DNA from 4 places in the Kocuria sp. TGY1127_2 genome. Region 4 is predicted to be linked to each of the others. Evidence: riboswitches for the same ligand, from Rfam matches in the RefSeq annotation. Region 4 holds a riboswitch; each other region holds the start of a gene.

Region 1 (2,198 bases), 330 kb from region 4:
TCGACCCTCGGTATTCCGTGGCCGCGTCGATCGGGGAGCCCCTGCGGGGATTCCGTATCGGCACACGTCCACAGCGCGAACGACGAATCAACGAGCTCCTCGATCTCGTGGCCCTGCCTCGGGAATTGGCCAGTCGTCGGCCGGTAGAACTGTCCGGAGGGCAACGCCAACGTGTTTCCATAGCTCGGGCACTCGCTGTTGACCCCGAACTGGTGATTCTGGACGAACCGGTCTCGGCACTGGACGTTTCGGTTCAAGCCCAGATTCTTGACCTACTTGCCGATCTCCAGGATCGTCTGGGGCTCTCTTACGTGTTCATCAGTCACGACCTGGCGGTGATCCGACAGATCTCCGACGACGTGCTGGTTATGGCTCATGGCCGGGTGATCGAGTCGGGCCCCGCGGCGCAGGTCTTCGAGAATCCGCGCGAGGAGGCGACGCGGACCCTGATCAAGGCCGTTCCGGGATCTCGTTACGCTACCGATGTGTTCGGCCCCGCGCTGAGCGCCTAGACCTGAACTCGGTCCGCACGCGAACGGATTCCACGGAGTCCGCCCTGATCATACGGGAGTCTCGCCAGGTCATATGACGTTTCCCGGCAGGTGGATTACCTTCATATGACGATCTGTCTGAACCGTGCGTCATGTCCTTTCGAGGTTGGTGGGAAGGCTGTAGGTTTCTGAATCAGGATCACGAGTACCGGTTGTGAAGCTCTGGCTGGCCGGTCGGCAACCCTTTCCGCTGTGATGGGGTGCCCCAGATGAAGATCCGGTCGGGAGCATACCGCTCCCCGGCAAGCACGGCGTTACGAGGCGAACTCGGCGCCCCGCCTTCGAGGGGATCACGATGTCAGCTGATAACAACCCGGCACCCGGAATCGGTACGGTGCAAGTGCACGGGGGTACGGCCAATCCGCCGGCTGCCCGACCTGTGCATCCGCCTTTGTACCTGACGGCCTCTTACGAATTCGAGACGTTGCGCGACGCACGTGAATGCTTCGGCCAGAGAGAACCCGGATTCACGTACTCACGCACCGGCAGTCCTACGGTGGGTTTGCTCGAGCGTCGGCTCGCGGAACTCGAAGGGGGCGTCGGTGCCGTCGCCACCGCTTCCGGCCAAGCGGCAACAACGCTCACCCTTCTTGCCCTGGCCGGTCGATCAGGTCAGAGCGAGGACGGCGAGCCCCACCCGGAGATCCCCGCCGGCCATGTGGTGGCATCCAACCGAATTTACGGTGGCACTGCCGATTTGCTCAACGACACTCTCGCCGAGGCGGGCATCGAGGTCACGTGGGTCAACCCGCATCGACCCGAGGAATGGGAAAATGCCGTCACGGCGCGCACTCGCGCGTTCGTCGTGGAGTCCATCGGAAACCCGCATGCTGACCTTCCCGATATCCCCGCGCTCGCGGACATTGCGCATACCGCGGGCGCCGCCCTGATCGTCGACAACACTCTCGCGACGCCATATCTCCTGCAGCCCGGGAAATTGGGTGCCGACGTCGTAGTCCATTCCGTCACGAAATACCTGACCGGAAATGGAACGGCGCTTGCGGGAATCATCGTCGACACCGGCCGGCTGACCCCGAGCGAGGACGCCATCCGATGGCCGCAGCTTACGGCTCCGCGGAGGAGATTCGGGAACAGATCCCTGGTCGAGGGGCACGGCGATCACGGAGCGTTCCTCCACCTCGTTCGCGCACAATTGCTCAACGACTTGGGCCCGAGCCTGGCTCCGTGGAATGCGCAACAAGCCCTTGAAGGCATCGAGACCCTCGACATCCGGGTTGAGCGCCATTGCCGTGTGGCCGAGGAGATCGCGCGTCGACTGGCGACTCATCCTCGCGTGTGCCGTGTCCGGCATCCGAGCCTTCCTGGGTCGCCGGATGCGGCCATCGCCGAACGAGACTTTCCGCGCGGCACCGGAGCGGTCTTGTCCTTCGACATCGCGGGCAACACATCGCAGGTGGAGGAATTCTTCGACAATTTGAAGCTGTTCAAGCTCGCTGCCAACCTGGGCGACGCTCGATCCATGGCAACGCATCCCGCGTGGACCACCCATTGTCGTCTTACCCCCGAGCTCAGAGAGGCCGGGGACATCACCGAACAGACCGTTCGGCTGGCGCTGGGTCGTGAAGAGGTCGACGATCTCTGGGATGATCTCTCCGCAGCGCTCGGTTCCTTGTCCACATCCAGCCA
Region 2 (2,198 bases), 860 kb from region 4:
ATGGGTTGATTCGCAGGGGCAGTATTGCCGCGCAGACCGAGTCGATCCACGAGTTCGAGCGCCGCCTGGTGTTCGTTGAAGGTATAGATGTGCAGTCCTGGGGCCCCTGCGGCAAGGGCCTGGCGAGCGAAGTCCTCCGCCGAGTCCACTCCGACGGCCAGGCGTTCTGCGAACGTCTCGGCGGTTTCGAGCCTGTGTGCGAGACCTGCATTCGGCTCGATCCCTGCGAGTCCGCACACCCGCAGATACCTCCGCAGGCTTGTCACGGGCAGAATTCCGGGGATCAGAGGCAATTCGACGGCATTGGCGCGGGCCCGCTCGGCGAGACGAGCGTAATCGGAAGGGTCCGGATAGACCTGAGTGATGGCGAAATCCGCTCCCGCCCGTTGCTTGGCCAGCAGGACCTCGGTGTCGTGGTGGATGCTCGAGGATTCTGGGTGACGGACCGGATAGGCCGCCACGCCCACGGCCAGACGTCCGGCACACAATTTGGCCGATCCCCTCGACTCGACGCCACGGATCAGTTCCACCAGGTGTCGAGCGAAGGGAAGTTCGCCCTGCTTGAGGGCGTAGTTCTCAGGTCGATCGCCCCTCAGAGCCAGGAGGCCGCGCACGCCAAGCCGGATGATCTCATCGACCAGTTCTTCGAGCTCGGAAGCTATCTGTCCGGTCGAGACGATGTGGGCCAATGGTTTCAGCTCCGTTTCCTCGACGAGGTGTCGTAGCAAGTCCAGGCTTTGGCGCCTCCTCTCGCCATCCACGGCGGCGGTCACGGAAACGTAATCAGGGCGAGTGGGTTCGATCTCGGCGATAGTGGTTTCCAATGCCTGTCGGCTCATCCTGCTGCGAGGCGGATAGAGCTCGAAGGACAACGCTGGCCTGTCATCAGGGTTCACGCCGGGTCTCCTTTCGGTACACCCGACGGAGAGCGGAGCCTCCTCGTCCGCCGACGCAACCGACCCGGTCCAGTGGGACCGTGCCGGAGTTGCGCCGACGACGTCCGGAGACGGCCGATACACTCCATCGGTCCTGGCGGGAGCACCTTTCCTCGGGACCGAGATGTTCGGGTTTCCGTGAGGAGGTTGCTGCGGCGTCGACGAGCCAGGTCTCTCGGCCGCTCTGGATAGATACGCAAGTATTCAATCCGCCTCAGCGCAGGCCCGCAAGAGATGAGAGAGTTTGACGCCGCATTTCGCGCATTGAGCGCACCCACACGCTTGACGCAACGTCGACGTCATATGACGTGGCCGCAATGAATCGTGACATCGAAGTTCATGAAAGCGGCCGACCCCGCCATCCGGTATGGGCGGGAGAAGCCGGAGTCGGAACGTTGTCAGACGGAACGAGCGTTCACGAATGACTGTTCCCGGCCGTGAAACTTTGATCGTTCACGGTCTTGTCGACAGTTCGTATCGCTTGTGTTCTTTTCGATTTCCCCTGCCGGACCGGATACTTCTCCAGGTATTCGAGAACGGTCGTTCGCGACAACAAGCTATTGCACAATATTTGATACAAGGATTCACTATTGCGCCAAGACCATTGGTGTCCTGTTCCAAGAAGCGGACCGATGTGGCCGGGGTAGAGGTCGCACATAGCGCGGAAGCCCCCTCCCGTCGGGGCGTCATCAGGACGACGTGGCCCGATATACCGAGTGGGATTTTCTCCGCGGTTGGAGCATGCAAGATACCTAGAAGAAAAATGCAGTAATCTCTCGACCGTTTTTGGTTTTGTCGGATACGAATTGTTAAAGCCCAATGCCTTCGATATCATCCCGAACTTGAGTCACCCTATTGTGGTGAACGACAAATTCATGTTTGGATAGTGACGTCAGATCAAACACCCGCGAGAGGAAATAATGACCGAGAACCACGACTCCCCGGCAGGCAACCAGCCTCCTCAGTACGGCGGCTCCCCCGAGGGCGGCCAGCCGCGGTACCAGGGTGGAGACACGGGTTACGGACAGGGAAACGGACCCGTTCAAAACCAGAGCGGGGCACTTGTCGCCCCCAAGCCCGTCAAGACGGGCGCGCTCTTGGTGTACATCTCTGCTGCCATAACCATCATCGGTTTGATCATTTCCCCATTCGTTCTCATGGGCAGCGCCGAATACAAGCAGCTTCAGGACCAAGGCCAGTCCGGTCTCGTCTGGGGCGGCTTGATCTTCGGCGCCGTCATCTCTGTGGCCATCGTGGTGCTTC
Region 3 (2,198 bases), 760 kb from region 4:
GACATGAGCTCATTCCTTAAGGGAGATTGCGAAGGTTCTTCAGTCCACCCTAAAACAGTCGCTCGCTCGCGATGCGCGCACCCTCCGCCAGGGACTTGAGCTTGGCTTCCGCGATTTGCGGATGAAGACGTCCACCGAGGCCGCAATCGGTGCCCGCAATGACGTTCTCCTTGCCGACGACCGAAGCGTATTGCTCGATGCGCTGGGCCACGAGTTCGGGATGTTCGACGACGTTGGTCGAGTGGGAAACCACCCCGGGGATGACCAATTTGCCCTCGGGCAAACTCACATCCTCCCAGGCTTTCCACTCGTGGGCGTGGCGGACGTTCGCGGCTTCGAAAACGTAGGCGCCGGCGTTAATAGTGAAGAGCGAGTCGATGAGGTGCTGGATCTCGATGTCGGTCGTGTGGGGCCCGTGCCACGAGCCCCAACACAGGTGGAATCGGATTTGTTCTTCAGGTATTCCCCGCAGGGCATAGTTCGCGGCCTCAATGGCGAGCTGATTGAACCGGAGATACTCCTCGATCGTCGGTTCCGGAACCAACTGGTCCCATGCTTCGGCGATCGAGGGATCGTCGAGCTGGACGATGAATCCCGCGTCCGTGATGGCCTTGTATTCCTCATGGAGAACATCCGCCCAGGCGTAGATGAACTCTTCGTCGGTCGCGTAGTGATGATTTCCGATGCGTGAGGCCGAGCCGGGGGAGAGCGAGGCGATGAACGCCTCGGATGCGCCCTGTTGAGTCACGGCATTTCGCAGGTTGTTGATGTCCGCGGCGACGGCGTCCTGGCCTTTGTAGGTCAGCGGCCCGGTCGCGATCGGGAACTCGGCATCAGGGTCGTTGCCCAGGTCCAATGACTCATAGAAGTCTGCGAACCGGTTCCAATCCCGGCGGACGGCAAAGCTGTTGTAGCGTCCGTTTCCCGGGGTCTTGAGGATTTCCCGGAACGAGGTGTCACCGACAGTTTCGAGGCCACCGGTCCGGGCGAAGGAGTAGTGCCACCACGCGCCGTAGTCCACGTCACTGGCCATCGCGTGACCGTATTCGCCGTCGTTGACGACGTCGATTCCCCACTCGACTTGTTTCCCCACGATCTCGTGGACCGAATCGGTCAGTACGCGCTGGAAATCGGGTTCGGAAATCTCACCCTTGCCGCGTTGTGCGTTGGCTTGGATGAGCTCGTCCGTGCGGGGCAGCGAACCCACGTGGGTCGTGCGGATGCGGTCGGAACTGTTCAGCATGTTTCCTCCATCGGTCTTGGCGTTAGCACCGACGAGGGTCGGGCCTCGTGGGTTGCTGCGGCGTCGTCGAGCCAAGTCTCTCGGCCGCTCGGGATGGTCCTATTCCTTGGCCCACTTTTCCCGGAATGAGCCCGGGATTCCAACGCAGACGAGCCAGTCACGGCTTGTGACACGGTATTTCGTGTGTGGTGCCTGTTACGTGATTGTGACACTTGGGGTTATCGTGTCGAATGCGTCTTTTGTCGATGCAGATCACTACAGCCTGTAGTCGTGACCACAACAGGGTGGTCGTGACTGGCGAGTGACCAGTTGATGCAACACCGACGCCGCGCGCTTTTCCTCTGGCTTGCCCGCCTCGCACAGGCGAACCGTCGGCCCCGCGGTGTCACGAAATCTAGAGGAACCTATGACTCAAACGCCTCAACAGCAGGCAACGAAATATCCGGAAGAAATGGCCTATGAGCAGGAACAGGCCGGACTTCAACAAGGCTTGGGGCCTCGACAGCTCCAAATGATCGCCATCGGAGGAGCGATCGGCACCGGTCTGTTCCTCGGTGCCGGAGGACGCTTGGCCAGCGCCGGCCCGTCCTTGTTCTTGGACTACGCGCTCTGTGGACTCATCGCGTACCTGATCCTGCGTCAGCTGGGCGAGTTGGTGGTTCACCGGCCTTCGTCAGGCTCTTTCGTTTCTTATACGCGCGAGTTCTACGGTGAGAAGGCCGCCTACGTCTCCGGGTGGATGTACTGGCTCAATTGGGCAACCACGGCCATCGTGGACTCCACGGCCATTGCGATTTACGTGCACTGGTTCGGTCAGTACAGCTCGTTCATCGACGCAATACCCCAGTGGTTCGTCGCGCTCTTTGTGATCGTGGTCGTGGTGATCATGAACCTGATCTCGGTCAAAGTCTTCGGCGAGATGGAATTCTGGTTCTCGTTGATCAAGGTCGTCGCC
Region 4 (2,198 bases):
CGCCCAGGTCCTCGACGCCCCAGCCGGAACGATCCAGGACCTTCTGACTCGCCGGGACGGGCCCGATGCCCATGATTTCCGGAGGTACACCGGCCGACGCACCATCCACAATCCGGGCGCGGACCTCCAACCCGTATTTCTTCACGGCTTTCTCGCTAGCGACGATAATCGCCGAGGCACCGTCGTTGAGGGCCGAGGAGTTACCGGCCGTGACCACGGATCCGCCTTTGACGACCGGCTTCAGCTTGGCCAGAACCTCGGTAGTGGTACCCGGGCGCGGGCCCTCGTCGGTCTCGACCAGACTCACCTCGCCCTTACGACCGGTAACTTTGACGGGCACGATTTCGTCCGCGAACCTGCCCGCCCGGATCGCCGCGTTGGACTTCTCCTGGGAGCGCGCCGCGAATTCGTCTGCTTCCTCGCGCGTGATTCCGTCCACGCGAGCAACCTCCTCGGCGGTCTCCGGCATCGAATACGTTGCCTTGCCGTTGCGGGACAAAGGACCGTCCACAAATTTCGAATTCACGAACCGCCAGCCGATTGAAGTATCGAAGACCTCACCGGGCTTGGAGAAAGGTTTGGTCGGCTTTTCCATGACCCAGGGCGCGCGAGACATCGATTCAACGCCGCCGGCGACCACGATCTCCGCGGCACCAGCCTTGATCATTTGGGAGGCGATCGTGATCGCGGACATCCCCGAGGCGCATAGCCGATTCACCGTCATCCCCGGCACCGAGTCCGGGTAACCGGCCAGCAACCAGGCCAAACGGGCCACATTCCGGTTCTCCTCACCCGCCCCGTTGGCGTTGCCCAGGATGACTTCATCGACGTCGGCCGGGTCGATTCCCGCTTCCTCGACGACGGTGCTGATGCACAGTGCCGCGAGATCGTCCGGGCGAACCGAGGAGAGGGAACCGCCGTATCGACCCACCGGAGTGCGGGCTCCACCGACGAGGAAGGCTGCGGGCATTTCGGGCATAAGAACTCCTGGTGGGACAGACTTAGAATTACTGACCATTCGTTCACTAATATCGCATCCGGTGTGACATGCGTCAATTCCACTCCATTCGCATCGTGCGCCAGGGTTACGGACTTTGACGGTCCGCAGTTCATCTCCCGCAATAGTCCCTCGCGAGTTGGAGCCCTTGCAGCACACGGGATTAACTGGAGGGGAAAACCATCCAGAGCGACTGAGAGACCTGGCTCGATGACGTCGCAGCAACCCATCTCCACGGTGATCTTTCGCTCTGCCCGCAGGCGGAGAGATCCTCCGCGGACGAGCACGGTGCTAACGCCAGGATTCGATGGAGTGATTGATTGTGACCTCGGCGCACTCGACGGAACGCGCGCAGGAAGCCGGGACGAAAGCGGCTTCGGTTCGGTTCCACGGCGTCGGAAAGTCATTCCCGGGATCCAGGCGCGGCGCTGCCGGGTCCGAAGTTCTCCGTGACGTGAACTTCACCGCGGAACCGGGGGAAATCGTCGCGGTCGTCGGCCCTTCGGGCTGTGGGAAGTCGACTCTTCTGCGTGCAGCGGCCGGACTCGACGCCGCGAGCGCAGGATCCGTCACGATTGACGGAACGCCAGTGCGCAACATCGATTCCCGGTGCGCCGTGGGATTCCAGGAACCACGGCTGCTACCGTGGCGTTCCGTCACGGACAACGTTGCTCTCGGATTGCCGAAGAATGCGAGCAAGAACGGCGGACGCAGACGAGTCGCCGAGCTGATCGACCTTGTGGGTCTGGGAGAGCACGCGAGCCATCGCCCCGGGGAAGTCTCCGGGGGCATGGCGCAACGCGCGTCCTTGGCCAGGGCACTGGCACGCAACCCCAGGGTTCTCCTCCTCGATGAGCCCTTCGGGGCCCTGGATGCCTTGACTCGCCTGAAAATGCAGGATCTGTTGCTGGATGTTCATGGTCAGGACCCCACAACGGTTCTCCTCATAACCCACGATGTGGACGAGGCCCTGTACCTATCCGACCGCGTCGTCGTACTCGGCCGCACGGCACCGGGAGTACCGGCGGGGATTGTCGAAAGCGTTGAGGTCGGTTTGCCGCGTCCTCGTTCCCGGGAGGACGCGCAACTAGTCCGAATGCGCGGCCACCTCTTGGGTCTGCTGGGCGTGGACACCACCGCGCATGAGGCGTTTCAGGAAGTGTGACCCGCTGCGCCAACGCGGCCCGCGCCCATGGTTTCC

The links. Region 4 has a riboswitch for S-adenosylmethionine ahead of sake_RS01775 (ABC transporter ATP-binding protein). Riboswitches for the same ligand answer to the same signal wherever they lie in the genome.
Region 1: another riboswitch for S-adenosylmethionine. It lies ahead of sake_RS00360 (O-acetylhomoserine aminocarboxypropyltransferase/cysteine synthase family protein); the one in region 4 lies ahead of sake_RS01775 (ABC transporter ATP-binding protein).
Region 2: another riboswitch for S-adenosylmethionine. It lies ahead of metE (5-methyltetrahydropteroyltriglutamate--homocysteine S-methyltransferase); the one in region 4 lies ahead of sake_RS01775 (ABC transporter ATP-binding protein).
Region 3: another riboswitch for S-adenosylmethionine. It lies ahead of sake_RS11615 (cobalamin-independent methionine synthase II family protein); the one in region 4 lies ahead of sake_RS01775 (ABC transporter ATP-binding protein).

Annotation. Positions count from the first base shown of each region.
Region 1 covers NZ_AP022834.1:76,884-79,081, forward strand. The annotation lists gene sake_RS00355 (ABC transporter ATP-binding protein) at 1-512, shown strand, start outside; SAM riboswitch class IV at 689-806, shown strand; gene sake_RS00360 (O-acetylhomoserine aminocarboxypropyltransferase/cysteine synthase family protein) at 847-2,198, shown strand, end outside.
Region 2 covers NZ_AP022834.1:2,502,850-2,505,047, forward strand. The annotation lists gene metE (5-methyltetrahydropteroyltriglutamate--homocysteine S-methyltransferase) at 1-896, opposite strand, end outside; SAM riboswitch class I at 1,018-1,130, opposite strand; gene sake_RS11170 (hypothetical protein) at 1,856-2,198, shown strand, end outside.
Region 3 covers NZ_AP022834.1:2,605,635-2,607,832, reverse strand. The annotation lists gene sake_RS11620 (PTS glucose transporter subunit IIA) at 1-5, opposite strand, end outside; gene sake_RS11615 (cobalamin-independent methionine synthase II family protein) at 50-1,243, opposite strand; SAM riboswitch class I at 1,248-1,343, opposite strand; gene sake_RS11610 (amino acid permease) at 1,650-2,198, shown strand, end outside.
Region 4 covers NZ_AP022834.1:404,039-406,236, reverse strand. The annotation lists gene sake_RS01780 (acetyl-CoA C-acyltransferase) at 1-970, opposite strand, end outside; SAM riboswitch class I at 1,175-1,311, shown strand; gene sake_RS01775 (ABC transporter ATP-binding protein) at 1,320-2,162, shown strand.